One region of the Streptomyces sp. NPDC051286 genome, then DNA from elsewhere that is predicted to be linked to it. Evidence: riboswitches for the same ligand, from Rfam matches in the RefSeq annotation. Region 1 holds a riboswitch; each other region holds the start of a gene.
The links. A riboswitch is a leader RNA that binds a small molecule or an ion and turns the genes downstream of it on or off. The one in region 1 is predicted to bind cobalamin.

Region 1 (7,298 bases):
TCCCGCGCTGATCGCGTTCGTCAAGGACGGGCTGATCTACCTGGTCATCGCGGTAGCGATCATCTACATCCCGATCAAGCTGGGCGGCTTCGACGACATCTTCACCAAGGCGGGCGACGCGTTCTCACAGACCAACCCCGCAACCGGCAAACCGCGCGGCGCCCTCGCGCCCGCCGATCCCGGCCAATGGGGTTACGCGACCCTGGCCCTGGGTTCGGCGCTCGCCCTCTTCATGTACCCGCACTCGATCACGGCGACGCTCTCCAGTCGCAGCCGTGAGGTGATCCGGCGGAACACCACGATCCTGCCGCTGTACTCGCTGATGCTGGGCCTGCTGGCGCTGCTCGGCTTCATGGCGATCGCCGCCGGAGTCAAGGTGGAGAACGGACAGTTGGCGATCCCGCAGCTGTTCGAGAACATGTTCCCCGACTGGTTCGCCGGTGTGGCGTTCGCCGCGATCGGCATCGGCGCGCTGGTTCCCGCCGCGATCATGTCGATCGCCGCGGCGAACCTCTTCACCCGGAACATCTACAAGGACTTCCTGAAGCCCGACGCGACCCCGGCCCAGGAGACGAAGGTCTCCAAGCTGGTGTCGCTGGTGGTGAAGGTCGGGGCGCTCGTCTTCGTCCTCACCATGGACAAGACGGTCGCGATCAACTTCCAGTTGCTTGGCGGGATCTGGATCCTGCAGACGTTCCCGGCACTGGTCGGCGGCCTGTTCACCCGGTGGTTCCACCGCTGGGCGCTGCTCGCGGGCTGGGCAGTCGGCATGGTGTACGGCACGCTCGCCGCATACGGAGTGGCGAGCCCGACCCAGGCGCACTTCGGCGGCTCCTCGAAGGAGATCCCGGGGATCGGCGAGATCGGCTACATCGGTCTGACGGCGTTCGTGCTGAACGCCGTGGTGACCGCGGTGCTGACCTTCGTCCTGAACGCGGTGAAGGCCCCGGCGGGCGTCGACGAGACCTCTCCGGCGGACTACACGGCGGACGCGGGCGACCCGGGCGTCCAGGTGGAACTCCCCTCGGCCAGGCCCGAGTCGAGCCCGTCACCCGACGCGAGCCCGTCCGCCGGCTAGTGCCTTGCCGGACGGGCTGCACCCAGCCCGTCCGGCGCCACCCCACCGGTACGGCACACTCCCGGCATGGACCTGTCGATCCGCCGAGTTCCGGATGCTCACCGTCGCACGGGGGCGCGTGGCCACGGGGCGGGCGAGGCCCTCGTGCGGGCCTGTATCGCCCGGGCACGGGCCGCGGAGGGCGTCGAGCGGCTTGTCCAGTCCACCCAGTCGACCATGTCCGGCGCCCACCGGATCTGCCATCGGCTCGGCTTCGTACCCCCACCGGAACACGACCGGGATCCCATTGCGGGCGTCGCGCTGCTCACGTACAACCTGAGCCTGTGAACCGATTCGACACAACATGTGGGGGCTGCCTCATCGGGCGGCCCCCACATGTATGCTCATGCTCGCTGTCGCCGCAGGGAAATCCGGTGCGAATCCGGAACTGTCCCGCAACGGTATATTCGGGTCCCTTTTGCGCACCCTGAAAGTCCGAGGACCTGCCGACAGCGCGTCCGGCTCGACCGATCCGGACGCCCAGACGTCCGGGCCTCGCGGATGGGCCGGTGGACGCTGCACGCAGTGCTGCCCTCCTTCTTCGGGCATGCCTCCGTGCGGCTGCCCCGCTCACCCGCCGGCCCCGAGCCGAGCGAGGGAGAGCACCACGTGACCATCGCGCCAGCCGATCCGGCTTCAGTCGCCGAGTCCGCGGGAACCACGAACGACGGACCCGGGGCCGCACTGCTGCGGACCCTGACCGACCTCACTGCCGATCTGCCCGACACCGACCCCGGCCGCGTCGCCGCCGCCGCGCTGCGCGGCCGCAACGCCGCGTCGGACGAGGCGGAGTTGCGCACGCTGGCCACCGAGGCCGCCGCGGGTCTGATCGCCGAGGACCCCGCGTACTCCCGGCTCGCCGCCCGTCTCCTGACCCGCACCATCGCGGACGAGGCGGCCGGTCAGGGCGCGCTGTCGTTCTCCGCCTCGGTCGCCGTCGGCCACCGCGAGGGTCTGATCGCGGACCGCACGGCCGCGTTCGTGGCGCTCCACGCGGCCCGGCTCGACGCGCTGGTCGAGCAGTCCCTCGCCGACGGCGCCGCCGACCGGTTCGGCTACTTCGGGCTGCGGACACTGCACAGCCGCTATCTGCTGCGCCACCCGCTCACCCGCCAGGTCATCGAGACGCCGCAGCACTTCATGCTGCGCGTCGCCGCCGGCCTCGCCGAGGACGAGTCGGTGCGCGCACTGGACGAGGTCGCCGCGCTGTACGGCCTGATGAGCCGCCTCGACTACCTCCCCTCCTCCCCCACACTCTTCAACTCCGGCACCCGGCACCCGCAGATGTCCTCCTGCTATCTGCTGGACTCACCGCTGGACGAGCTCGACTCCATCTACGACCGTTACCACCAGGTGGCGCGGCTCTCCAAGCACGCGGGCGGCATCGGCCTCTCGTACTCCCGGATCCGCGCCCGCGGTTCGCTGATCCGCGGCACCAACGGGCACTCCAACGGCATCGTGCCGTTCCTGAAGACGCTCGACGCCTCGGTCGCCGCAGTGAACCAGGGCGGCCGCCGCAAGGGCGCCGCCGCCGTCTACCTGGAGACGTGGCACGCGGACATCGAGGAATTCCTGGAGCTGCGCGACAACACGGGCGAGGACCAGCGGCGTACGCACAACCTCAACCTGGCGCACTGGATCCCGGACGAGTTCATGCGCCGGGTCGACGCGGACGGCGACTGGTCGCTGTTCTCCCCCGCCGATGTGCCGGAACTGGTCGACCTGTGGGGCGACGAGTTCGACGCCGCGTACCGGGCCGCCGAGGCCAAGGGCCTGGCCCGCAAGTCGATGCCCGCGCGTGAGCTGTACGGCCGGATGATGCGGACGCTCGCGCAGACCGGTCAGGGCTGGATGACGTTCAAGGACGCCTCCAACCGGACGGCCAACCAGACCGCAGAGCAGGGTCGCGTCGTCCACTCGTCGAACCTGTGCACCGAGATCCTCGAAGTCACCGACGACGGCGAGACCGCCGTCTGCAACCTCGGTTCGGTCAACCTCGGTTCGTTCGTGGCCGACGGCGACATCGACTGGGAGCGGCTGGACTCCACCGTCCGTACCGCCGTGACGTTCCTCGACCGGGTCGTCGACATCAACTTCTACCCGACCGAGCAGGCCGGCCGCTCCAACGCCCGCTGGCGTCCGGTGGGGCTGGGCGCGATGGGGCTCCAGGACGTCTTCTTCCGGCTGCGGCTGCCGTTCGACTCCCCCGAGGCCCGCGCGCTCTCCACGAAGATCTCCGAGCGGATCATGCTCGCCGCGTACGAGGCGTCCTGCGACCTCGCCGAGCGGTCCGGTCCGCTGCCCGCCTGGTCCGAGACGCGCGCCGCCCGCGGCGTGCTGCACCCCGACCACTACGACACCGAGCTGAGCTGGCCGGAGCGCTGGGACGCGCTGCGCGCCCGGATCGCGAAGACCGGCATGCGCAACTCGCTGCTGCTCGCCATCGCTCCGACCGCCACGATCGCCTCGATCGCCGGGGTGTACGAGTGCATCGAGCCGCAGGTCTCCAACCTCTTCAAGCGCGAAACGCTCAGCGGTGAGTTCCTCCAGGTCAACGCCTATCTGGTGAACGAGCTGAAGCAGCTGGGCGTGTGGGACGCGCGGACCCGCGAGGCACTGCGCGAGGCGAGCGGCTCGGTGCAGGGCTTCCCCTGGATCCCGGAGGACGTACGGGCTCTGTACCGCACGGCATGGGAGATCCCGCAGCGCGGTCTGATCGACATGGCAGCGGCGCGCACGCCGTTCCTGGACCAGAGCCAGTCGCTGAACCTGTTCCTGGAGACGCCGACGATCGGCAAACTTTCCTCGATGTACGCGTACGCCTGGAAGCAGGGGCTGAAGACGACGTACTACCTGCGCTCGCGCCCGGCCACCCGGATCGCCCGGGCGGCGTCCGGCCGTGCCGCGGCCACCGCTTCCCTTCCCGTGCAGCAGGCTTCGGCTCCCGACGCGGACGCGATCGCCTGCTCCCTCGAAAACCCCGAGTCCTGCGAGGCCTGCCAGTAATGAAATCGACCGACAAGAATCTGCTCGACCCGGGCTTCGAACTGACTCTGCGGCCCATGCGCTACCCGGACTTCTACGAGCGCTACCGCGACGCGATCAAGAACACCTGGACGGTCGAGGAGGTCGACCTCCACTCCGACGTCGCCGATCTCGCCAAGCTGACACCCGCCGAGCAGCACATGATCGGCCGGCTCGTCGCGTTCTTCGCGACCGGTGACTCGATCGTCTCCAACAACCTCGTACTGACCCTGTACAAGCACATCAACTCCCCGGAAGCGCGGCTGTACCTGTCGCGTCAGCTCTTCGAGGAGGCCGTGCACGTCCAGTTCTATCTGACGTTGCTCGACACCTATCTGCCCGACCCGGACGACCGTGCGGCCGCGTTCGACGCGGTGGAGGAGATCCCCTCCATCCGGGAGAAGGCGCAGTTCTGCTTCAAGTGGATGGATTCGGTCGAGAAGATCGAGCGGCTGGAGACGCAGGCCGACCGCCGTCGCTTCCTGCTGAACCTGATCTGCTTCGCGGCGTGCATCGAGGGGCTCTTCTTCTACGGCGCGTTCGCGTACGTCTACTGGTTCCGCTCGCGCGGTCTGCTGCACGGCCTCGCCACGGGGACCAACTGGGTCTTCCGTGATGAAACGATGCATATGAACTTCGCGTTCGAGGTCGTGGACACCGTCCGCAAGGAGGAGCCCGAGCTCTTCGACGACGCCCTCCAGCAGCAGGTCACCGACATGCTGAAGGAGGCCGTCGACGCGGAGCTGCAGTTCGGCCGCGACCTGTGCGGCGACGGCCTGCCGGGCATGAACACCGAGTCGATGCGCGAGTACCTGCAGTGCGTCGCCGACCAGCGGCTCACCCGGCTCGGCTTCCCGGCTGTGTACGGCTCCGAGAACCCGTTCTCGTTCATGGAGCTGCAGGGCGTCCAGGAGCTGACGAACTTCTTCGAGCGCCGGCCGTCCGCGTACCAGGTGGCGGTGGAAGGCTCGGTCGCCTTCGACGACGACTTCTAGCCCCTCTGGGCTCGCGCCCTGATCCGGAGGTCCGGACGCCGCACAGCCTTCACCGGCCGTGCGGCGTCCGCCGTTTCCGGTGGCTCGGCCCGCCGATCACGTTCCGCCTCACGCAGCCGGCGGTCGATCTGACGCCGCACAGAACGGGCCCCGCCCGCCGGATCACCTGATCGCCGGCGCGCGGGGCCCTTCCATGTGCGAGGTGAGATACCGCAGTTGGGCGCAGACCTGTAGTGGCTGCGGCCCTGGTTCACGCGGACGTGGTCACCGTGGTCCGGGTAGGCCGGGCCGAGGATCCCGTCCCGTACAGACGGCGGCTGTTCGAGGCGACGCCGACCGCGCTGTTACAGGCCTGGGGCAGACACCGCAGGTCACGGCACTAGTCGTTCGGCACGATCTCGTAGCGCGGCGTGTTCTCCGCCATCTGCCGCAGCGCGTCCTTGCGGTCCCGCTTCGAGAGCCGGTCGATGTACAGGTAGCCGTACAGATGGTCCGTCTCGTGCTGGAGGCAGCGCGCGAAGTAGCCGTTGCCGCGGATCTTGACCGGGTTGCCCTTGGCGTCCTGGCCGCGCACCACCGCGTAGTCCGGGCGGGCCAGCGAGGCGTACGCGGTCGGGACGGAGAGACAGCCCTCGTTGGAGTCGTCGAGGACGCGCTCCTCCGGCGGCAGCTCCTCGAGCACCGGGTTGCAGACGGCGCCCACATGCCGCACGCCGTCGTCGTCCTGGCAGTCGTAGACGAAGACCTTGAGGTCCACGCCGATCTGGTTGGCGGCCAGGCCCACGCCCTCCGCGGTCCGCTGGCTGGCGAACATGTCGTCGATCAGCCGGCCCAGCTCGTCGCCGAACTCGGTGACGTCCTTGCACTCCTTGTGCAGCACCGGGTTGCCCACGACCGTGATCGGACGGGAGGTCCCGCGCTCGCGGTACGCCGCCTCGCGCGCCTCACAGTCCTCGGTGTCCACGACGAAGCCTTCGTCGTCGACGCTGATCTGCTCGTCCGTCTCCTGCTGCGCCATGTCCGCCGTACGCCTTCCTCAAAACCCGAATCGATGCCCGTACAGCGTAACGGCCTCCCCCGCGGCGGGGAGCGGGCTCCCGATCGTGGGGGAGGCCGGTACGGCCGGGCCGCGGACGCACGGCTCAGCAGACTTCTTCGAGATCCCGCCACTCACGGCTGTCCGGGCTGTCCGCCACCCAGCCGTCCAGCAGTCCCCGCACCAGCCCGGCCGGTGCCGCTATCCCGCACTCACGCTCCGGCACCCACAGACCTCCGGCGGTACGGTGGCCGAGCGGTCCCGGATGGCCGGGCTCGCTGTGGTCGTGCGGGTCGAGATGCTCGCCGTCCCCCTCGTCGCTCTCCATCCGGCTCTCGGAACAGGCCCGGCAGAGCAGCCGCACGGATGACGACCAGTCCTCGGCAGCGAATCCGGCATCGGACGCCAGCTGCTCCAGAGCGTCCCGGTCCGTCTCCGTGGCAGCTTCGAGGAGCACCACCCAGGTGGGTACGGGCGACGGAGCCCAGAGCTCGATCTCGTCGAACACGGGGTACGAGGGGCCGGCCGCGGTGACCCGCTCGCCGTGCGGCACCCCGTCGTGCAGGACGACCTCGCCCCAGCGCCGCCCGGAGGAGGGCAGCGGGATCGACAGCACTTCCATCCGGGCCGGATCAAGCCTGCGGCCCCAGACGACCTCGGCCTCGCCCTCGGGCGACAGCCGCACCGCCGCGCTGCCCAGCTCCATACCGACCGGCTCGCTGTTGGCCGCCGCGGTGTGCTGGCCGGCGCCGGGCACCTTCAGGCCGTACGCCTGCCAGGCGCGGCGGGCCAGGGGCCAGTCCTGCAGGGCGGTGGCGGCGATCCCGACGTTCCACCAGTCAGGGGCGCCGGACTCCTTGTCGAGGAGCGCGACGGCGCGCAGCCCGGCCGCTCTCGCCTGCTCCCAGTCATGCCGGAATTTGTGCAGCAGCGCCAGGTTGAACCATGACTCGGAGAGCCAGGGTTCCAGGTCCGCCGCCCGTGTCAGCAGTGCGCCCGCGTCCTCGTACCGGCCGTCGCCGATCAGCGTGAACGCGCGGTCCGTGGCCTGCCGCCAAGAGGCGGAGGGCCGATGCCGTACCTTCCCGAAGATCCTCACGATTCCCGCCTGTCCCGACTGGACACC
Region 2 (7,298 bases), on a different contig from region 1:
TGACGTCCACGGCCACCGGCGCCCCGCGCAGCACCGACAGCGCCTGGTCGCGGGCGGCCACCGCGACCAGGTCGCCCAGCGGGACCCCGGCCGCCGCGCACAGCTGAAGGGCGGCCAGACCCGTGTTGGCGTCCGCCACCTCGGCGGTCAGCGACGCGTCCGCGCCGCCCTGCCGGGCGAGTTCGGCGAGGAACGCCTTGTCGACCTGGGAGCGGGCGGAGTGCAGATCCAGATGGCCCGCCGCGAGCTTCGACAGCTTCGCGAAGCCGCCGCAGACCGTCAGCCGGTCCACCGGATGCCTGCGTACGTACTTGAGCACCGCCCCCGCGAAGTCGCCCATGTCGAGCAGGGCGATCTCCGGCAGACCGTACTCGGCGACGACGGTCTTCTCCGAGGTCGACCCCGTGCACCCCGCCACATGCGTGTGCCCCGCGGCGCGGGCCACGTCCACGCCCCGGCGGATCGAGTCGATCCACGCCGAACACGAGTAGGGGACGACGATCCCGGTCGTGCCGAGGATCGACAGACCGCCCAGGATGCCGAGGCGTGGATTCCACGTGGACCGGGCGATCTCCTCGCCGTGATCGACGGACACGGTGATCTCGACGTCGCCCGTGTCCCCGTGGTCCGCCGCCACCCGCGCGATGTGGTCGCGCATCATCTGCCGGGGCATCGGGTTGATCGCGGGCTCGCCGACGTCGAGCGGCAGACCGGGGCGGGTCACGGTGCCCACGCCCGGACCGGCCCGGAACACCACACCCGAACCCGGCGGCAGCCGGCGCACCGTGGCCCGTACCAGCGCGCCGTGCGTCACGTCCGGGTCGTCTCCCGCGTCCTTGACCACGCCGGCCGTCGCCCGGTCCCCGGCGAGTTCCTCCACCGCCAGCGCGAACGCCGGGCTCTGGCCCTTGGGCAGCACGATGGTCACCGGGTCGGGGAAGTCGCCGGTCAGCAGGGCGGTGTACGCGGCGGTCGTGGCCGCGGTCGCACAAGCCCCGGTCGTCCAGCCCGGCCGCAGACCGGTGTGTTTGAGTTGGGCGCTGCGCCCGCCCTTCGCCTCACTCATGTCTGGACCGATCCCATGCACGTACTCGTCCTCGGTGGCACCACGGAGGCACGCCGTCTCGCCGAGCACCTGGCCGGAGCGCTCCCGGCCGGGGCCCGGCTCACCAGTTCGCTGGCCGGCCGGGTGGCCAGTCCGAAGCTGCCGCCCGGCGAGGTGCGGGTGGGCGGCTTCGGCGGAGCCGAGGGGCTCGCCGCGTGGCTGCGTACGCACCGGGTCGACGCGCTCATCGATGCCACCCATCCTTTCGCCGGGACGATCAGCTTCCATGCGGCGTCGGCCGCCGCCGCCGCCCATGTTCCCCTGCTCGCTCTGCGCCGCCCCGGCTGGGTGCCCATGGACGGCGACCGCTGGCACCCGGTCGGCTCCCTGGCCGAGGCGGCGCAGGCGCTGCCCGGGCTCGGGCAGCGGATCTTCCTGACCACGGGCCGGATGGGGCTCGCCGCCTTCGCCGGTCTCGACTCGCAGTGGTTCCTGATGCGGTCGGTGGACGCCCCCGACGGACCGCACCCGGCGCGGATGGAGGTCCTGCTGGACCGGGGGCCGTTCACCCTCGACGGGGAGCGCGAACTGATCCGCCGTCACCGCATCGATGTCCTCGTCACCAAGGACAGCGGGGGTGACGCCACCGCCCCGAAGCTGACCGCGGCCCGGGAGGCCGGTGTTCCGGTGGTGGTGGTCCGCCGGCCGCCGGTCCCGGACGGCGTCCCCGTGGCCCCCACGCCGGAACTCGCCGTGGACTGGCTGTCCGGCCTGCTCGGCTGACGGCCTCCCCCGCGGCAGGGAGTGGCCGTGAGGCCGGACCTCAGGCCTCCGGGTAGCGCCGCGGCGTCCACACGATCTGCTGACCGTCCCCCCGCCGCACCGACCGCGTCTGCGAGGAACCGACCAGCAGGATCGTCCGCATGTCGACATCGGCCGGTTCCAGCTCCGCCAGGGTGACGATGCGTACGCTCTCCGAGGGCCCGCCCACGTCCCGGCCCACCACCACCGGCGTGTCCGGCGAACGGTGCTCCAGCAGCAGGTCACGGGCCTTGCCGACCTGCTCGGTGCGGGTGCGCGAACCCGGGTTGTACAGCGCCAGCACCAGGTCCGCCGCCGCGGCCGCGCGCAGCCGGGTGGCGATCACGTCCCACGGCTTGAGCCGGTCGGAGAGCGAGACCGTGGCGTAGTCGTGGCCGAGCGGCGCGCCCGCGCGGGCGGCGGCGGCGTTGGCCGCGGTCACCCCGGGCAGCACCCGCACGGGCACCTTCGCGTACGCGTCCTGCGAGGCGACCTCCAGCACGGCGGTCGCCATGGCGAAGATCCCCGGGTCGCCGCCCGAGACCACGGCCACGCGGCGTCCGCGCCGGGCCAGGTCGAGGGCGAACTCGGCACGCTCCGACTCCACCTTGTTGTCGGAGCCGTGGCGCGCCTGTCCCGGGCGGACCGGGACGCGGTCCAGGTACGTGGTGTAGCCGACGAGATCGTCGGCGGCGGCCAGCGCCCCGCGGGACTCCGGGGTCAGCCACAGCGGCCCGGCGGGACCGGTCCCGACGACCACGACCTCACCCACGCGCTCCGCGTCCTCGGCCGCCTCCGGCCGCGGCGCGTCGATCCGGCTGGGCAGCACCGCGACAGCGAAGTACGGAACGGAGTCCGGGTCGGTGTCCGCGAGATCGCCGGTGCGCTCCCCGGCCATCGTGGCGCGCTCCACGTAGTGCGCCTCGTCCAGCCGCCCGGAGGCCTCGAAGGCGCGCCGCACGGCGGGGAACGTGCGCCCCAGCTTCATCACCACGGCGGCGTCGGTGGCGGCCAGGCGGGCCGTCAGCTCCTCCTCCGGCAGCGTGCCGGGCAGGATCGTCAGCACCTCCTCGCCCTCGGCGAGCGGGGTGCCGAGCCGGGCGGCGGCGGCGCTGACCGACGTGACCCCGGGGATCACCTCGGTGGGATACCGGTCGGCGAGCCGCTTGTGCATGTGCATGTACGAGCCGTAGAACATCGGGTCGCCCTCGGCGAGCACCGCCACCGTCCGCCCGGCGTCCAGGTGCACGGCCAGCCGGGCCGCGGCCTCTGCGTAGAACTCCTCCATCGCACCCCGGTAGCCGCCCGGGTGGTCGGTGGTCTCCGTCGTGACCGGATAGACCAGCTTCTCCTCGATGTGGTCCGCGCGGATGTGCTCGGCGGCGATGGAGCGCGCGATGGACCGTCCGTGACGGGCGCTGTGATAGGCGATGACATCGGCCTCGGCGATGGTCTGCACGGCGCGTACGGTCAACAGTGCCGGATCGCCGGGACCGAGCCCCACCCCGTACAGCCGACCCGTGTTCTGCTCGCTCACTCTTACTCTTCCTCGCTGGCGATCGCGTTGAGCGCGGCCGCGGCTATGGCGCTGCCGCCGCGACGGCCCCGTACGACCAGGTGTTCCAGACCGGACGGATGGTCGGCCAGGGCGTCCTTGGACTCGGCGGCCCCGACGAAGCCGACGGGCACACCGATGACGGCGGCCGGGCGCGGAGCGCCTTCCTCGATCATCTCAAGCAGCCGGAACAGGGCGGTCGGTGCGTTGCCCACGGCCACCACCGCCCCCTCCATCCGGTCCCGCCACAGCTCCATCGCCGCGGCGCTGCGAGTCGTGCCCAGCTTCTTGGCGAGATCGGGGACCGTGGGGTCCGACAGGGTGCAGATGACCTCGTTGCCGGCAGGCAGCCGCTTGCGGGTGACCCCGCTGGCGACCATGGCCACGTCGCACAGGATCGGCGCACCGGAGCGCAGCGCCGCGCGGGCACCGGCCACGACCCCCGGGGTGAAGTCGATGTCGCGTACGAGGTCGACCATGCCGCAGGCGTGGATCATGCGGACCGCGACCTGGCTGACGTCGGCGGGCAGCCCCGCGAGATCCGCCTCGGCGCGGATGGTGGCGAAGGACTGGCGGTAGATCGCCGGTCCGTCCTTCTCGTACTGGAACACGGTGGTTTCGCTCTCTCCGGTCGGTGGTCGGGCTGCAGCGCCCTCGGGTCGGTGGTTCAGGTACGGGTGCGGCGGGCGGCGTTCACCGCGGCGGCCAGGTCGGACGGGCTGCCGTGAACCGTCACGGGGGCGCCCCGTTCACCGCCGCGGACCTGGGCCACCTGGTGCCCGCCCGGAACGGCGACGACGTCGGCCCAGGCGCCCTTGGGGTGACCGCAGCGGCGTTCGCAGCCGGACCAGTGGACGGGGAGCTGCCCGGCCACGGGCTCTCCGGCGGTCCGTACGAAGGCCTCCGCGTCGCCCCGCACATCCGCCAGGGACTTCGCACAGCCGGGCCGGCCGATGCACGCACCGATCCCCGTCCACGCGGAGCCGGGCCCGACGATCAGTCCGGCCGCATCCCACTCGCGCAGCCGCACCGCCGCGTCGCCGGGCGTCACGCCCGTCACGACGACGCTCCGCCACGGGGTCAGCCGCAGCTCGCGGCCCACGCGGGACAGGCTCGTCCACTGAGCACCGGTGAGCCGCCCGAGCGGCACCCCCACACAGACCGCGGTGCCCACGACGCCGTACGCGGGCTCCTGCGCCGCCGACGCCGGTGGTACGCGCTCCGCGGCACCGGCCACCCGCAGTGCCACCCGCACCGCCTCCAGCAACTCTTCGGCCGCAAAGGGCAGTTCGCTCATCCGCCAGGCGCCCGTCTCCTGCGCCGCCGCCAGAAACGTCTCGGCGGCGATGAGCGCCGCGCGCGGCGCATCGTCCCCGGAGACCCTCAGCACCGCCTCCGCGGCCCCGATCCGCAGGAGCGCGCTCCCGTCGCTCTGCCCCAGCAACGTCACATCCGCGCCCAGGGCATCGACGTCACCACGGCCGTCGTCCAGCGCGAAGAGAAAGCGGCCGGACAACCCGGCCGCTTTGTCACTTCCGCACAACAGCGCGTCCAGCGCGGTCAGCCACGGCCGGACATCCCGGTGGCCCCGGCCGTCGAGCCCGGAGAGCGGGGAGGCCACGACGTTGCGTATCCGCTCATGGCTCCGGGACGGCAGCAGCCCTGCCCCGCCCAGGAGTTCGGCGAGCCGTCCGCCGCACTCCGGGCCGAGGCCGCGCAACTGGACATTGCCCCGCGAAGTGAGATGCAGCTCACCGTCGCCCAACTCCCGTGCGGCACCGTGGAGCGCGTCCGCTTGTCGGGCAGTCAGCACGCCACCGGGGACCCGGACCCGCGCCAGCGCCCCGTCATCCGCCCGGTGGAGCCGCAGCGACCCCGGGCAGGCATCGCCGCGGTCACGGGAGACGGGCTCCCCCGGGGCCGATGGCGGGGTGTCGGAAGTGGACATGGCGGCGAGCATACCGACCATCATTCTGAGCTGTATGAATCCCATCCGATGTAAGGCCCTTACTATGCCTAGCAACGGGCCACCCGGCCCGGTATCGCCCAAGAGCCTGTCGGGCTCTTGGGCGACAGGGGAGGAAGCCCGGTGCGAGTCCGGCGCGGTCCCGCCACTGTGAGTCCGGCCCTGGGCCGGGCGAGTCAGGAACTCCCTTCCCCAAGGTCTCGACACCGCTCGAGCAGGGGAGACCCATTCCGACACCGCCCGGGGCGTGGACACCCCGAGGAAGGCCCGACGCCGCATGATCCTGCTCCTGTCGACGTCCGACACCGACCTGCTCAGCGCCCGCGCCGCGGACGGTCCGGTGACCTACCGCTACGCCAATCCCTCGCGCCTGCCGCTCGACGGCCTCCCCGTTCTCCTCGACGGCGCCGACCTCGTCGTCGTACGCCTCCTCGGCGGGGTCCGCGCCTGGCAGGAAGGGCTCGACCAGGTCCTCGCCACCGGCAGGCCGGTCGTCGTCCTCACCGGCGAACAGGCCCCCGACGCCCAGCTGATGGCCGCCTCCACCGTCCCGATCGGGCTCGCCGCCGAGGCGCACGCCTACTTGGCGCACGGCGGCCCGGCCAACCTGGACCAGCTGGCCCGGTTCCTCTCCGACACCGTGCTGCTGACCGGCCACGGCTTCGAGCCTCCGGCACCCGCACCGTCCTGGGGACCCCTGGAGCGCACCGCGCGCGCCTGTGACGGCCCGACCGTCGCGGTGCTCTACTACCGCGCCCACCACATGAGCGGGAACACCGCGTTCGTCGACGCGCTCTGCCGGTCGATCGAGGACGCGGGCGCCCGCGCCCTCCCCCTGTACGTCGCCTCCCTGCGTACCCCGGAACCCGCACTCATCGACGAACTGCGCGCCGCCGACGCCATCGTCACCACCGTCCTCGCCGCGGGCGGCACCCGGCCCGCCGAGGCATCGGCGGGCGGCGACGACGAGTCCTGGGACGCGGGTGCGCTCACCGGACTCGACGTACCGATCCTGCAGGCTCTCTGCCTGACCAGCTCGCGCAGCGACTGGGAGGACAACGACGAGGGTGTCTCCCCGCTCGACGCGGCCAGCCAGATCGCGGTCCCCGAGTTCGACGGCCGGCTGATCACCGTCCCGTTCTCCTTCAAGGAGATCGACGAGGACGGACTGCCCACGTACGTCGCCGACACCGAACGCGCCGCACGCGTCGCCGGAATCGCCGTACGCCACGCACGGCTTCGCCACATCCCGGCCGGGGACAAGCGCCTGGCACTCGTCCTCTCCGCCTACCCGACCAAGCACTCCCGTATCGGCAACGCCGTCGGGCTCGACACCCCCGCCAGTGCTGTCGCCCTGCTGCGCCGACTGCGCGCCGAGGGCTACGACTTCGGGCCCGAGGACGAACTCCCCGGCCTGGTCTCCGGCGACGGCGACGAGCTGATCTACGCCCTGATCGAGGCCGGCGGCCACGACCAGGAGTGGCTGACCGAGGAGCAGCTGGCCCGCAACCCGGTCCGTATCCCGGCCGCCGACTACCGGCGCTGGTACGCCACGCTCCCGGACGGACTCCGCGACGCCGTCGAGCGGCACTGGGGTCCGCCGCCCGGCGAGATGTTCGTGGACCGCTCCCGCAATCCGGAGGGCGACATCGTGCTCGCCGCCCTGCGCCGCGGGAACCTCCTCATTCTCATCCAGCCGCCCCGCGGCTTCGGCGAGAACCCGATCGCGATCTACCACGACCCCGATCTGCCGCCCTCGCACCACTACTTGGCCGCGTACCGCTGGATCGCGGCGGCGCGGGACGACGGCGGTTTCGGGGCCGACGCGATGATCCACCTCGGCAAGCACGGCAACCTGGAGTGGCTGCCCGGCAAGAACGCGGGCCTCTCCGCGGACTGCGGCCCGGACGCGGCACTGGGCGATCTCCCGC
Region 3 (7,298 bases), on a different contig from region 1:
CCAGCGCTTTTGGGCGACGGCTCAGCCCGTCCGGCACCTGAGGACCGGGGCCCGGGGCGGAGGTCCGGTCACGGGAAGGTGCGGGCCGGGGAACAGAGTCCGCGGAGGGCGTCCCCCTCACGCCCACCCTCCGGTCTCCCCGGCCCCACGGGCCGCCGGCACCTCCGGCGCCCCGGGGCCCACAAAGGGCAGTCCCTCCGGTACCCCCGCCTCGATCAACCGCATCAACGCCCCCGTATCCGCGTGCTCCTCGATCAGATCCCCCAGCCGGTCCAGCTGTTCCTCCCGCAACGCCCCGAAACTCGTGTCGGGTGCGGCCACGAACCGCCGTCCCGCCGTTCGCGCGACCTCCCCCAGGAACCGCCGCCGGAACGCATCGCTCTCCAGCGACCCGTGCCAGTGCGTCCCCCACACCGCGCCGACCCGGCACCCGTCCAGGAACGGCTCGCCGCCCCGCACATCGGCGACCCCGTGGTGGATCTCGTACCCCTCCACCGGCTCCCCGAGCGCCGTACCGACCGGCCGGGCGAGGGTCTTCTCACGGTCGAACCGGATCCGCACCGGCAGCAGTCCGAGCCCGTCGACCCGCCCCGCCCGCGACTCCACCTCGTCCTCGATCTGCTCCGCGAGCACCTGGAACCCGCCACAGATGCCGAGCACCGGACGCCCCTGCGCCGCCCGTCGCAGCAACGCGTCGGCCAGCCCCCATTCCCGCAGCCAGGCCAGCGCCTTCACCGTCCCGCGCGTGCCCGGCACGATCACCAGATCCGCGTCGGCCAGCTCCTCCGCCCGGTCCACGAACCGCACCACGACACCCGGCTCGGCGGCCAGCGCGTCCACATCGGTGAAGTTGGACATCAGCGGCACGGCGCACACCGCGACCCGCAGCACGTCCTCGCCGTGCGGCGGAGCGACGACCGACTCGCGTACGGCCCCGCGGAGCGAGACCCGTAGCCCGTCCTCCTCGTCGATGCCCAGGCCGTGGGCGAACGGCAGCACTCCGTACGTCCGCCGCCCGGTCAGCCCGTGCAGCATGTCGAGACCCGGCTCCAGGAGCGACACGTCGCCGCGGAACTTGTTGACCAGATAGCCGGCGATCAGAGCCTGATCCTCGGCGCTGAGCAGCGCCGTCGTGCCGAAGAACGAGGCGAAGACGCCACCGCGGTCGATGTCACCGACGACGACGACGGGGAACCCCGCAGCCCGCGCGATCCCCATGTTCACGATGTCGGTGCGCCGCAGATTGATCTCGGCCGGGCTGCCCGCCCCCTCGCAGATCACGGCGTCATAGGTGCCCCGAAGCTGCTCCAGACAGTCCACGACCGTGCCGAACAGCGATTCCTGTCGCCCCCCGTGGTAACCGCGTGCGCTCATCTCGCCCACCGGCCTGCCCATCAGGACGACCTGACTGGACCGGTCGCCGCCGGGCTTGAGCAGCACCGGGTTCATCAGCGCGGTCGGTTCCACCCGGGCGGCCTGCGCCTGCATCGCCTGCGCGCGTCCGATCTCCGCGCCCTCGCGGGTGACGAACGAGTTCAGCGACATGTTCTGCGCCTTGAACGGCGCGACCTTCACACCCTGGCGCACCAGCCACCGGCAGATGCCTGCCGTGACGACGCTCTTGCCCGCGTCCGACGTGGTTCCGGCGACCAGCAGCCCGCCGCTCATTTCCCGCTCCGTCCCGCGGCCGCACGCCGCCCCGAGGGCGACCAGCGTCCCGCGATCAGCCGGCCCGCCGCGCACACGCCGAGGGCCAGTACCCCCACGCGGCGCGACAGCCGCACCGCGCGCTCGATGTCCCCGGTCTGCACCGCACGGCCGGTCGCGCCGTTCAGTACCGGCCGGTGCTCGACACGCCCGCCGTACGCGAGGGTCCCGCCGAGCCGTACGCCGAGTGCCCCCGCGAACGAGGCCTCCACCGGACCCGCGTTGGGGCTCGGATGCCTGCCCGCGTCCGCCCGCCAGGCCCGCAGCGCTCGACGTGGCTGCCCCCCGGCAACCACGGCGAGCGCTGCGGTGAGCCTGGCGCCGGGCCAGCCCGCGACGTCGTCCAGGCGGGCCGAGGCCCAGCCGTAGCGCACATGGCGGGGCGACTTGTGCCCGACCATCGCGTCGAGGGTGTTGACGGCGCGGAAGGCGACGAGTCCGGGCACGCCACCCAGCGCGCCCCACACGAGGGCACCCACCACCGCGTCCGAGGTGTTCTCGGCCACGGACTCCACCACGGCGCGCGCGATCTGCGGCCCGTCGAGGGAGTGCGGGTCGCGCCCGCACAGATGGGGGAGGCGCTCCCGGGCCAGCTCGATGTCACCGGCGGCGAGCGCGCCGCCGATGGCGCGCGCCTCGCGACCCAGCGAGGTGCCGCCGACGACGGACCAGGTGGCGGCCGCGGTCAGCGCGACGGAGGCGGCGGGATGACGGCGTACGGCACGGGCGGCGAGCGCGGCTCCACCCGCAGCGCCTCCGGCGCAGACCAGGGTGTGCAGGGCGCCCCACCCGCGGTGGTCGCGCCACAGACGCCGTTCGAGGCCCGCCGCGGCCCGCCCGAAGGCGGCGACCGGATGCCCCCGGCGGGGATCACCGAGCAGCAGATCGCCGATCAGGCCGGCGGCGGCGCCGTACGCGAAGATGCGGTCGGCTCGCACGGCTCAGCCGGCCGCGCTGCCTCGAAGGACCTCGGTACAGCCGGCTCCTGGTGAGAGCGGCACAGAAACGGCGGACGCACGGCAGCCGGGCATGGCGATATGTCCTCACTCAGGGTCCGCGCCCTGGTTCGACGTGACCGGCGGCGAGAGTCTCCTGGCTCCCGGATCCGCAGTTCCCCCGGCCTTCCAGCCCGCATGCGCGGGCCGTGACTTCCGGTGTGGGGGACTGCTCCCCGGTGACAGTGGCGGGACCGCGCCGGATTCACACCGGCTTCCTCTGCTGTCGCCGTAAATGGCTCCGGCAGTCCACCACGCTCCGCGAACGCCCGTCAACCTGGCGTTGACCTGCGGTGGTGCAGTGTGCGCAGACGCACATCGGGCAGGACACACGTGAGGTGTGTCCGGCCCGATGGCGGAGTGCGGAAAGGGGCTCAGGCGACGATCAGATAGATCCCGTACGCGACCGAGGCCGCACAGAGCCCGAAGCAGAGGTACGCGCCCGCGCGGGCGAGCACCAGGGAGCCTCCGGTGGAGCCGCCCTGCGCGGCCGGTTCCGGCTGCTTGGAGAGGCCGACGATGCCCAGGGTGAAGAGGCCCACCAGCGCGACGGTGACGACGAGCGAGACGCCGAAGACGGTGCCGAGAGCTGCCCAGTCGATGTTCATGGTGATCTGTCCTTACACCGTGGCGGGCCGCGCCGGATCGGCGGCGACGGTTCCGGGCTGGGCCGGGATGGTGGTCTTGAGGTCCGTGGTCGTGTCCACTGCCGTGGCGACCGCGGCCGCTCCGGCGGGCGGCGGCGGGGTGACGGCCGCGATGGCGGTGGTGATGACACCCGCCGGTTCGGCGACCTCACCGGTGGGCGCGACATCGCCGTGCCCGACCGGCTTGCGCCGGGACAGCAGCCAGATCGCTCCGGAGCCCGCGACGAGCAGGACGGCGACGGCGACGACACCCCAGGTGCCCTGCTTGGTGAGGAACTCCGCGCCCGCGCCGACCAGACCCGCGGCCGGCAGGGTCAGACCCCAGGCGGCGAACATCCGGGTCGCGGTGGACCACCGGACCACGCCGCCCTGGCGGCCCAGACCCGCACCCATCACGGCGCCGGAGCAGGACTGGGTGGTGGAGAGGGAGAAGCCGAGGTGCGAGGAGGCCAGGATGACCGTGGCCGCGCTGGTCTGGGCGGCGAAGCCCTGCGGCGGCTTGAGCTCGGTGAGGCCGCTGCCCATGGTGCGGATGATGCGCCAGCCGCCCAGGTAGGTGCCGAGCGCGATGGCCAGACCGGCGGAGACGATGACCCAGACCGGCGGGTTCGAGCCGGGGGACAGGACGCCACCGGTGACCAGGGCCAGGGTGATGACGCCCATGGTCTTCTGCGCGTCGTTGGTGCCGTGGGCGAGCGAGACCAGTCCGGCCGAGGCGATCTGGCCGGCCCGGTAGCCCTTGGCAGTTGCCTTCTCCTGGGCCTCGTTGCGGTTCCCGCCGCCGATCCGGTACGTCAGCCTGGTCGCCAGCAGCGCGGCGACACCCGCGACGACCGGGGCGGCGACCGCGGGAAGCAGCACCTTGGTGACGACGGTTCCGCCGTTGACCGAGGACCAGCCCGCCGACATCACCGCGGCGCCGATCAGACCGCCGAAGAGTGCGTGGGACGAGCTGGACGGCAGGCCGACCAGCCAGGTGAGCAGATTCCACAGAATGGCGCCGACGAGGGCCGCGAAGATGACTTCTGTCCGCAGTCCGTCCTCGTTGATGATCCCGCCGGAGATCGTTTTGGCGACTTCCACCGACAGGAAGGCGCCGACGAGGTTGAGAGCGGCGGACATGGCCACCGCTGTCTTGGGTTTGAGGGCACCGGTCGAGATGGTGGTCGCCATCGCGTTCGCGGTGTCATGGAAACCGTTCGTGAAATCGAACACTAGAGCTGTCACGATCACAATCGCGAGGAGCAGCGTGATGTGTTCCATTTACCCAGGCAATCGTTCGACGTCATTGGCACGTGGAACGTAGGCAACCTGGGTGAACGGAAGATGAACTGAGCGGGGCTCTGTGGTGACTCCAAGCGGAGTTGAGTCACTCTTTTTGTCGGGTCACCGACAGTCGATGCGGGGGTGCAGCGCCTGTCGTGGCCGGGTTTCGCCCCTCCCGCCTCGCTTCACGCCCTCTGATCCGGGTGCCCGGAAACCTCCGAAAAGAGATGTGGATCACCCGACGTCTCCTGCCGTGCCGGACCCGCTGACAGGATTCCCCTATGACTGAGCATCACGAGGACGCGCACAGCGGGCATAACGGGCACAACGGGCGCGATGCGAACGACGCACGCGACGCGATCGAGCAGGCCTGGAACGGTGTCGTCGCCACCGCCCGCAGGACCGCTGCGGAGGGCCTGGTGGTCGGCACCTCGGGCAATGTGTCGGCGCGGGTCGGCGACCTCGTCCTGGTCACCCCGAGCGGTGTGCCGTACGACCGGCTGGGCCCCGGCGACACCGTGGCCGTCGACCTCCACGGCAACCAGGTGCTCGGCGCCCTCGCCCCGACCAGCGAACTCCCGCTCCACCTGGCGGTCTACCGCAACACCGACGCCGCCGCCGTCGTGCACACCCACGCCGTGCACGCCACGGCCGTCTCCACCCTCGTCCCCGAGGTCCCGCTGGTGCACTACGCCGCCGCCATGCTCGGCGGTCCTGTTCGTACCGCGGCCTACGCGCGCTACGGAACGCAGGAGCTGGCCGAGCACATGCTGGCCGCCTTGCGTGACCGCACGGGCTGTCTGCTCCGCAACCACGGAACCGTCACCTACGGATCCACCCTCGACCAGGCCTACGACCGCACCGCCCAGCTGGAATGGATGTGCCGGCTCTGGCTCACCGCGAGCTCCGTACCCGGCCACACCCCGTCCCTGCTCTCCCTCGCTCAGCTGCGCGACGTGCAGGACGCCCTGAAGGGGTACGGACAACCCGGCTGACCGGGAGCCTTGGCGAGCCATCGGACGGCCCCTGTCCACTGGCAGGGCGCGGCACACCCCCCGACACTGAAGCAGTGCGCCCGGCAACAGCGGCGGCAGCAGCCGTCACCACCCTCCTCGGCGTCGGCGCGGCAGCGGTCGTGGCCGGCCGGTACGCCAGCGGCGCCGCCCTGAGGGTGCCGTCCGGACGTCCGCTCCCCGCCGACCGGAGGCTCACCGTGCACGCCACGGCGGCCGGGCAGGTCACACTGACCCGCTCCTTCGCCGCGCTCCGGCCCGGTACGTACGGGCTGGTGGGCGACGGCGTCCAGGCCGTCGTCGGCCCGGTGGTCGAGCAGGCGCCGCACGCCCCCGACGCCGTCGTACGCAGACTGGAACGTGTCAACGACGGCAGCCTGGAACCCGGCGCCGAGGTCCGGATCACCCCCGCGCTGTACAGCGGCGACCCCGGCACGGCCCTCGGCCTCGACCACGAGGACGTCGAGATCCCCGGTGAGCTCGGCATCCTGCCCGCCTGGTTCGTGCCCGGCCCCCGGGACACCTGGGTCATCACCGTGCACGGCCTCGGCGCCACCCGCGAACACCCCATGAACATCATGGAGTTCCTGTACGGGCTGCGGCTGCCGGTCCTCGGCCTGGCCTACCGCGGCGACCCCGGAGCCCCGCGCTCCCCGGACGGACTCGCTCACCTCGGTGAGTCCGAATGGCGCGACCTGGACGCGGCCGTCCGCTTCGCCGTGCGGTACGGCGCCGAGAAGGTCGTCCTGCACGGCTGGTCCACCGGCGCCTCCATGGCCCTGCACGCGGCCGTCAACTCCGCGCTCCGCACGCGGATCTGCGGCCTCGTCCTGGACTCCCCGGTGCTCGACTGGGCCACCACCCTGCGCGCCCTGGCCATCGCCCGCGGCGTTCCGCCCCCGCTGCTGCCGCTCGCCCTGCGCGCCGCCCAGGGCCAGACCGGTCTGCGCGGCTCCCGGCTCCTCGACGCCTCCCTCCCGCAGGCCCTGCACGCCCCGACACTGATCTTCCATGGCCCCGCCGACACCCTGGCCCCCTGGCAGCCGAGCCGGGAGCTCGCCGAGCGCCGTCCCGACCTGGTCGCCCTGCATCCCGTACCGCAGGCTCCGCATGCGGCGATGTGGAATGCCGATCCGGCCCGCTACGAAGAGGCTCTGCGGCGCTTCCTCACGCCCCTGATGTGAGCTGATGCGAGGGATCGGCCGGTTGGTGCCGTCCGGGCCCGCAGCCCTCCTCCGCCGCGAATCCGGGTTCCGTTTGGGCTTTCGGGCCGTCAGGGGCAAGACTGCTCCCCGTGACGTCCCGTACCCCGCGCGACTCCAGGCTGCGACTTGTCCGCCCGCGACCCCTTGCCACCGCCCGCAAGGCCGTGACCACCCGGCGCACCAGGCCGGTCCCCCGCCCGCCCGAGGGCACCCCGCCCCGTGCCGAACTGGCCCACCAGGCCAGGGCCGCGCTCGCCGACGCCGTACGGATCGCCCGCTGGGCCGCCGACGGCGCGAGCCCCGGCACGGCCCCGCTCGCCGCCCACGCTCTCGAACGGGCTGCGACCGCACTGGAATTGTCCCCGGCGCAGGTCCGCTCCGGCTGGGACCGGGCCCGCCTGGCCGGCCTCGTCGAACTCCACGGCGAGACGGCGCGCCCCGGCTGGCGGCTGCGCGCCTGGGACC
Region 4 (7,298 bases), on a different contig from region 1:
CGGCAAGATTTCCATGAGCGCCTGCGCGGTCGGCTCCGCGCGCGCGACGCTCGCCGTCGCCGTGCGCTACGGGGGCCATCGGCACATCTCCGGGCCGCGCGCCACGGAACGCGTGCGGGTGATTGCCCACCGCAGCCATCACGGCCCGCTCGCCGAGGCCATGGCCACGGTGTTCGCGATGAGCCTGCTGCACCGCAGGGCCCTCGACCGCTGGGAGGAACAGCTCGGCACCGGTACGGAGACGGGACGGGCCGAGGCGGAGCGGCTGGTCGCCGTCGCGAAGGGGTGGATCACCTGGCAGGCCCGTGCCGTTGTTGTCGAGTGCCGCGAACGATGCGGAGCACAGGCGCTGTTGGAGAACAACGGCATGACCGAGCTGATCACCGGCGTGGAGGCGGTGATCACCGCCGAGGGCGACAACCTGGCCATCCACGCCAAGGCCGCCGCGGAAATGCTCTTCGCCGCCTCACCGGCCGTGGATGGCGGCACCTCGGACCGGGGGACCGGAGAGCTCGCCGACCCCCGGTTCCTGGGGTGGCTGCATGCGCGGGTGGAGGTCATCTGGTTCGCCCGCGCCAGGGAGCGGATGAGCAGCGCAGCGCACGGTGATCCGCTGGCGCGGTGGAACGCGGCGTCCGGGCCCGCCCTGCGGGGCGTCGAGGCGCACGCCCGCCGACAGGCGGCCGAGGCGTACGCGGAGGCGGTCGCAGAACTGCCGGAAGGTCCTGGCCTCGAGAGGCTGGCCGAACTGGAGCGGCTGTTCGCCCTCCAATGGGTGGCCCGCAACAGTGGCGATCTGCTCGCCGCCGGTCACCTGACCACTGATCAGGTCAACGCCCTGCCGGACGCCGTCGAGCAGCTGATCGCCGCCGTCGCCGGGCATCTGCCCGCCCTGATCGAGTCCTTCGCGCTGCCCGAAGAGGTGTTCGCGAACTGGCCCATCGCGGGCGCCGGCTACGTCGATGCGTACGACGATCCGGAGGCGTCCTGGCACACCACCGCCGAGGCGCAGGGGGAGCGGTGAATGCTTCGGACGAGCGCACCGCCGGGCGGCTGTGCCGGGTACGGGACGCGGTCGGGGCCCTCGGAGTCCGGGCCGTTCTGCTGGCGTACTGGGGGACCGAATCCGTCCTTTCCCGGCGCTGTACGAAGCCGCGGGTGATCGTTGGCGAAGCGGTTCGCCGCAAGGCGTAACCGGCAGATCGGGAGTCAGTTACTTCGGCGTCGGGACCGTGCGCTCCGCCGTCCCGGGCATCAGCAGAACCTGCAAGAACTGCGCGACCCGCACGACCTAGCGAAGAGGAAGATCATGAGCGCTATTCACCCCCAGATCACCGACGTTCTCACGAACACCTTCAAGGTGCCCGCCGCCGAGATCCTTCCGGGTTCCACGATGGACAGCCTGGAGATGGACTCCCTCGCCGTCGCCGAGTTCGCCGTCATCATCAAGGAGACGCTGGGGGTCGAGGCCAACTCCGACAAGCTCTACAAGGACGCCACCCTTGCCGACATCACGATGTTCATCGATGCCGTCGTGAGCGGCGACCCTGCGATGAGCAACGCCCGATGAACAGGCCTGCCGTCGCCGTCACCGGCCTGGGGATGATCACCCCGGTCGGCAACGACACCGACGCCACCTGGGACGGGGTGTGCGCCGGGGTCTCACCGGCCCGCACCGTCCCCGAGCTCGAAGGCTGCGCGATCGACTTCGCGTGCACGGTCTCCGGCATCGATCTGGACGAAGCGGTCGGCGGCCGTGCGGCTTTCCGGATGGGGAGGTACGTCAAGTTCGCCGTCCTCGCCGCACGGGAAGCGGTCGCGGACGCCGGACTGGACCCGGCCGACTGGGACGGCAGCCGGGTCGCCGTGGTCGTCGGCACCAGCAGCGGAGGCTCCGCGGGCCTGACCGAACAGGCCGTTGCCCTCGACCGGCGCGGACCCGGGGCCACCTCGCCGGCGGGGATCCTCCTCACCATTCCGAACATGCCCGCGGCGGAGATCGCCATCCGGATGGGGGCGACCGGTCCCAGCCTGGCGCCGTGCACCGCCTGTTCGTCCGGGGTCACCGCGCTCTCCGTCGCGCGGGACCTGCTGGTCACCGGGCAGTGCGACCTCGCGATCGCCGGAGCCACCGAGTCGATCGTCTTCCCGGTCGCCATGACCGGATTCGCGCGGTCCGGTGCCGCCGCCACGAGGGACGGCGACCCAGCCCGCCTCTGCCGGCCGTTCGCGGCCGACCGTGCCGGTCTGGTCATGGGGGAGGGTGCCGCCGTCATGGTGCTGGAACGGGCGGATGACGCACGGGCCCGGGCAGCGGTCCCGCGGGCGTTGCTCGCCGGGACGGGCGCCACCACCGACGCCCACCATCCCACCAGTCCGCACCCGTCCGGCGCCGTCGCCCGGGCCGCGGTCGAGGCCGCGCTGCGCGACGCGGACTGGGCGGCCGAGGACGTCGAGCACGTCAACGCGCACGGCACGTCGACACCGCTGGGCGACGCCACCGAAGCCGCTCTCATCAGCCGGGCCTACCCGCACCGGCCACCCGTCACCGCCCCCAAGGGGGTACTGGGCCACTGCATGGGAGCTGCCGGAGCCATCGAGGCGGGGCTGACGATCCTCACGCTGCAGCGCGGGGTCGTACCGCCGATCGCCAACCTGGACGCCCCGGCGACCGAGTTCGACATCGACTGCGTCACCGGACAGCCCCGCCTCCGGCCCGTCCGGCGCGCCGTGAGCCACTCCTTCGGGTTCGGCGGCCACAACGCCGTGGTCGCCCTCCAGCGTCCGTAGGCAGGGGGCGGCACATGCCGGGGCGGTACGGCCGGGGCGCCGTTGGCCCCACCGCACCGCCGACGAGCCGCGCGGAGCAGCGTGATAGCTTGCCAAAGCCAGTCAAACTCCACGTAGGGGCCAGGGAATCCGGTGCGAATCCGGAGCTGACGCGCAGCGGTGAGGGGGACGGGCGGGGCCACGGCCACTGGGACATCCACGGGTGTCCTGGGAAGGCGTCCCGTCCGAAGGAACCCGAGTCCGAAGACCTGCTGGCACCTGCCGCCCGGTACCGGGCGACAGCACTCCGTACAGCGGGCTCCGCGCATGAGCCCTGAGACGCAGAGGGACTCCGTGCCGTCCATAGCCAGCCCCGCCCGCGCTGCCGCCCTGTTCTCGGCGGCACTCCTCCTGCTGACCGCGTGCGGCGGAGGGACCGACAACTCCACGGCCAAGTCAGCTGATGGCGAAGGCTATCCGGTGACGCTCAGGAACTGCGGCCGCACCGTCACCGTCGAAGCCGCTCCGCACCACGCCGTCTCCGTCGACCAGGGATCGACGGAGATCCTGCTCTCCCTCGGCCTCGCCGACCGGCTGGCGGCCACAGCCACCTGGACCGACCCGGTGATGAAGGGGCTGGAGAAGGCCAACGCGAAGGTGCCACGCCTCTCGGAGAACCGGCCGTCGTCGGAGAAGGTCCTCGACCAGGAACCCGACTTCGTCAGCGCCTCGTTCGAATCGACCCTGGCCAAGGGCGGCGTCGCCCCCCGTGAACAGTTCGAGGAGCTCGGTGTCCCCACCTACGTGTCGCCCGCCGACTGCACCGGCAAGGACAACACCGGCGGCGGCGACGGAGCGCGTACCGAAGCACTGACCATGGACAGCGTCTACGGTGAAGTGCGCGACCTGGCCGCGGTGTTCGGTGTCCCGCAGCGCGGCGACGAGCTCGTCGCCCGGCTGCGGGAGCGGGTGAAGAAGGCCACCGACGGCATCGACGCCTCCGACGCCACTCTCCTCTACTGGTTCTCCGACTCCAAGGCCCCGTACCTGGCAGGCTGCTGCGGCGCACCCGGCGTCATCACCAGGGAGCTCGGAGCGAAGAACGTCTTCGACGACACCCATGAGGAATGGCCCCAGATCAGCTGGGAGACCGTCGCCGACCGCAACCCCGACGTCCTGGTCATCGGCGATCTGACGCGCAGGGCACAGACCGCCGAGAGCGCCGCGAAGAAGATCGAGTTCCTGGAGTCCAATCCCGCGACGAAGAACATGGACGCCGTCAAGCACAAGCGGTACGTGCTGCTCAGCGGGCAGGCCATGAACCCGTCCATCCGGACGGTCGAGGGTCTGGAACAGGTCGCCGCCGGACTGCGGACGTTCGGGCTCGCCGGGTGACGGACACCGAACGGGTCGCAGGGGTACGTACGGAGCAGGCACCCGGAACCGATGCACACCGCAGGGCCGGTGGCGCACGGGGGCTGCGCGACGGTGTGCTGTGGGCCGCGGGCGTCGCCCTGCTCGCCCTGTCCGTCGCCGTCGCCGTCACCATCGGCCCTGCCCGGATCTCCGTCGCCGACGTCTGGTCCGCGGTGGCCGCCCATCTCGGGTTGGGCGACTCGCGGCTCACCCCGATCCGGGACGGCATCATCTGGAACCTGCGCATGCCCCGTACTCTGCTCGCCGCCGTGTGCGGCGCCGGACTCGCGGTGTGCGGCACGGTCATGCAGTCCCTGCTCCGCAACCCGCTCGCCGACCCGTTCGTCCTTGGCGTCTCCTCCGGGGCGTCGACGGGCGCGGTCGTGGTCGTGGTACTCGGGGTGGGCGGGGGAGCGGTGTCGATCTCGACCGGGGCGTTCATCGGGGCGCTCTGCTCGTTCACCCTGGTGCTGCTGCTCAGTCATACCCTCGGCGGTACGCCGGACCGGGTCGTCCTCTCCGGCGTCGCGGCCATGCAGTTGTTCTCCGCGCTGACCTCTTTTGTGGTGATGACCTCGGCCGACGCCGAGCAGACCCGCGGCGTGCTGTTCTGGTTGCTCGGCTCGCTCAGCGGGGTCGGCTGGACTGATGTGTGGGTCTGCTTCACCGTGCTCGTCGTGACCTTGCTGATCTCTCTGGGCCACGCCCGTACGCTTGACGCCTTCGCCTTCGGTCAGGACGCGGCCGCCGCCCTGGGAGTCGATGTCGGCCGCACCCGGATCGTGCTGCTCTGCACGACCGCGCTGCTGACCGCCGCGCTCGTCAGCTCGGCGGGTGCCATCGGCTTTGTCGGGCTGGTGCTGCCTCATGCCGCCCGGGCGCTCACCGGCTCCGGACACCGGCGGCTGCTACCGGTCACCGCGCTGGCCGGGGCGGTGTTCCTCGTCTGGGTCGACACGCTCGCCCGGACCGTCCTCGCGCCGCAGGAGGTGCCGGTGGGCGTCGTCACCGCCCTCATCGGCGTACCCGCGTTCGTCCTGGTCCTGTACCGCACCCGGAGGACCACATGACATCCATCAGGGCCGCCGCAGGTCTGCGCGCCCAGCGGGTCTCCCGGGAGGCGGGCGGCCGTCTCGTCCTCGACGGAGTCTCCCTCGTCCCCCCGCCCGGTGCGACCGTCGGACTCCTCGGCCCCAACGGGTCGGGCAAGTCCACGCTGCTGCGGGTGCTCGCGGGGGTCCTCGCGCCGGCGGCGGGCGTGGTGACGCTCGACGGCGAACCACTCGCCGCGATCGGCCGGCGCACCGTCGCGCAGCGGGTCGCCGTGGTAGACCAGCACGCCGACACCCAGGTCGAGCTGCGCGTCCGGGACGTTGTGGGGCTCGGCCGCATTCCGCACCGCCGCGCCTGGTCGGCGCCCAGCCGCGCGGACGAAGACGCGGTACGCGAGGCACTGGAACGCACTGGACTCGCCGAACGCAGCGACCAGTCCTGGCACACGCTCTCCGGGGGCGAGCGCCAGCGTGTCCAGATCGCCCGCGCACTGGCGCAGCAGCCGCGTGAACTGCTGCTGGACGAGCCGACGAACCATCTCGACATCCAGCACCAGCTGGAGCTGTTGTCCCTGGTCACCTCGCTGCCCGTCACCGGTGTCATCGCCCTGCACGACCTCAATCTGGCCGCGATGTTCTGCGACCGGATCGTCGTCATGAACGAGGGGCGGGTGGTAGCCGCCGGTACCCCGGCAGAGGTGATCACCGAGGAACTCATCGCGGACGTGTACCGGGTACGGGCGGTGGTCACCCAGGACGGCCCGGACGGGCGGCCCTCGGTGAGGTTTCTGCCCGGACGGGCGCAGTAGCCGGACATACGGAAGCAGGAGGTGGAACCCGGCGCGGTGCGGGCCCACCCCTGGCCTGTCCGCTCCCGGGAGCCGTGCCCGCCGGGTCGCCGGGACCGGCGGTGGAACTCACCTGGTGAGGCCGTAGTGACGGTAGAGCTCCTCCTCCTCGGAGACGGAGAGATGCGCATCCGCGTCCACCCTCGGGGCGCCTTTCACGCGGTCCTTCGGATGGGGAATGTGCAGATCGGAGCCCACGCGGCGAGCGCCGTCCAGGGGCACGAAATTCTCCTTCATGCCGAACAGGCCGGTCTTCACCGTGATCCAGTCCGGTCTGCCGGTCGCGTCGTCGAGATACACCCGCCCCACGGTGCCGACCTTCTCGCCCCTGGGGTCGTACACCGTCAGGCCGTCGAGCTCCTTGGCATCCGTGAAACCGTCAGCTGCTCCCATGACCGGTTCCTCCTCGCCCGGGCGCGCGTCCCGTGGGCAGCTCTCCACCAAGGAAGGCGCGTCCGGCTTCCATCGCGCCTCACCCGGATGGGCGATGCAAGTTCCCGGCCCGGAACGACGGCCCCTCGCATCCGGGTCGGCAGCGTGCCATGCCGGTGGTGGGGGAACAGTCCGGCGTTGGACCGTTCGAGTGAGATCGTGACGGTGTGGAGGCGTCCGCGGGAGTGCGGACGGGCACCCCGGGCGGTCCGGTCGAACGACGCGCCGGCTGCACCGGTCTCCGTGTCACGGGCACGCCGCCGCCTCGGCAAGCACGAGCGAACGCGCGCGTTTCTCGCGGTGTCAGGCATGCGGACTCCGCGCCGGAGGCCCGACCTCGATGATGGTGGCCCTGCCCGCCACGGGTTTCCCCTCGTGCATCGTGATCATGTCGCCGGGGCACTAGCGCACTGCGTGTCCATCGCGTCCGCCATAGGATCTGCACCCTGCCCCGGCCGCCGCCGGTCCGGAGCCGACGACCGTACAGGAGAGGCCCGTTGAACACCCCGCCGATAAGTGATCAGGCCGCAGCGCACCGCATGGACCCGGCCGGAGGGTGCCCGCACGCCGACAACGCGCGGCTGCTCGCCCGGGGTGCCGTGGCGTCCGTCGTGCTCCCCGGGGAGGTGCCGGGGGTGGCGGTGCTCGGGCACGATGCGCTCAGGGAGTTCCTCGCCCACTCTGATGTCGCCAAGGGCGCAGCCCATTTCGCCGCGCTGACCGAAGGACTGATCCCCGACGGCTGGCCACTGCGGACCTTCGCCACTGTGCAGGGCATGAC

Region 2: it holds a riboswitch for cobalamin, as region 1 does, so the genes downstream of both, cobN (cobaltochelatase subunit CobN) here and ACIBB8_RS31535 (ribonucleoside-diphosphate reductase subunit alpha) in region 1, are expected to answer to the same signal.
Region 3: it holds a riboswitch for cobalamin, as region 1 does, so the genes downstream of both, ACIBB8_RS30360 (cobalamin biosynthesis protein) here and ACIBB8_RS31535 (ribonucleoside-diphosphate reductase subunit alpha) in region 1, are expected to answer to the same signal.
Region 4: it holds a riboswitch for cobalamin, as region 1 does, so the genes downstream of both, ACIBB8_RS30990 (ABC transporter substrate-binding protein) here and ACIBB8_RS31535 (ribonucleoside-diphosphate reductase subunit alpha) in region 1, are expected to answer to the same signal.

The regions. Positions count from the first base shown of each region.
Region 1 covers NZ_JBITER010000049.1:10,099-17,396, forward strand. Annotated here, with positions in the region: gene mctP (monocarboxylate uptake permease MctP) at 1-1,078, shown strand, start outside; gene ACIBB8_RS31530 (GNAT family N-acetyltransferase) at 1,145-1,405, shown strand; cobalamin riboswitch at 1,451-1,583, shown strand; gene ACIBB8_RS31535 (ribonucleoside-diphosphate reductase subunit alpha) at 1,727-4,123, shown strand; gene ACIBB8_RS31540 (ribonucleotide-diphosphate reductase subunit beta) at 4,123-5,136, shown strand; gene def (peptide deformylase) at 5,516-6,154, opposite strand; gene ACIBB8_RS31550 (tetratricopeptide repeat protein) at 6,279-7,271, opposite strand.
Region 2 covers NZ_JBITER010000026.1:66,508-73,805, reverse strand. Annotated here, with positions in the region: gene ACIBB8_RS24765 (cobalt-precorrin-5B (C(1))-methyltransferase) at 1-1,066, opposite strand, end outside; gene ACIBB8_RS24760 (cobalt-precorrin-6A reductase) at 1,082-1,828, shown strand; gene ACIBB8_RS24755 (precorrin-2 C(20)-methyltransferase) at 1,869-3,383, opposite strand; gene ACIBB8_RS24750 (precorrin-8X methylmutase) at 3,386-4,012, opposite strand; gene cobG (precorrin-3B synthase) at 4,069-5,361, opposite strand; cobalamin riboswitch at 5,443-5,574, shown strand; gene cobN (cobaltochelatase subunit CobN) at 5,645-7,298, shown strand, end outside.
Region 3 covers NZ_JBITER010000043.1:30,809-38,106, reverse strand. Annotated here, with positions in the region: partial or broken gene ACIBB8_RS30365 (cobyric acid synthase) at 1-1,668, opposite strand, end outside; gene ACIBB8_RS30360 (cobalamin biosynthesis protein) at 1,665-2,645, opposite strand; cobalamin riboswitch at 2,793-2,924, opposite strand; gene ACIBB8_RS30355 (hypothetical protein) at 3,077-3,310, opposite strand; gene ACIBB8_RS30350 (anion permease) at 3,323-4,612, opposite strand; gene ACIBB8_RS30345 (class II aldolase/adducin family protein) at 4,897-5,610, shown strand; gene ACIBB8_RS30340 (alpha/beta hydrolase) at 5,685-6,812, shown strand; gene ACIBB8_RS30335 (hypothetical protein) at 6,998-7,298, shown strand, end outside.
Region 4 covers NZ_JBITER010000046.1:19,725-27,022, forward strand. Annotated here, with positions in the region: partial or broken gene ACIBB8_RS30975 (acyl-CoA dehydrogenase) at 1-1,194, shown strand, start outside; gene ACIBB8_RS30980 (acyl carrier protein) at 1,310-1,570, shown strand; gene ACIBB8_RS30985 (beta-ketoacyl-[acyl-carrier-protein] synthase family protein) at 1,567-2,790, shown strand; cobalamin riboswitch at 2,873-3,061, shown strand; gene ACIBB8_RS30990 (ABC transporter substrate-binding protein) at 3,097-4,164, shown strand; gene ACIBB8_RS30995 (FecCD family ABC transporter permease) at 4,161-5,255, shown strand; gene ACIBB8_RS31000 (ABC transporter ATP-binding protein) at 5,252-6,046, shown strand; partial or broken gene ACIBB8_RS31005 (PRC-barrel domain-containing protein) at 6,158-6,478, opposite strand; gene ACIBB8_RS31010 (cytochrome P450) at 7,057-7,298, shown strand, end outside.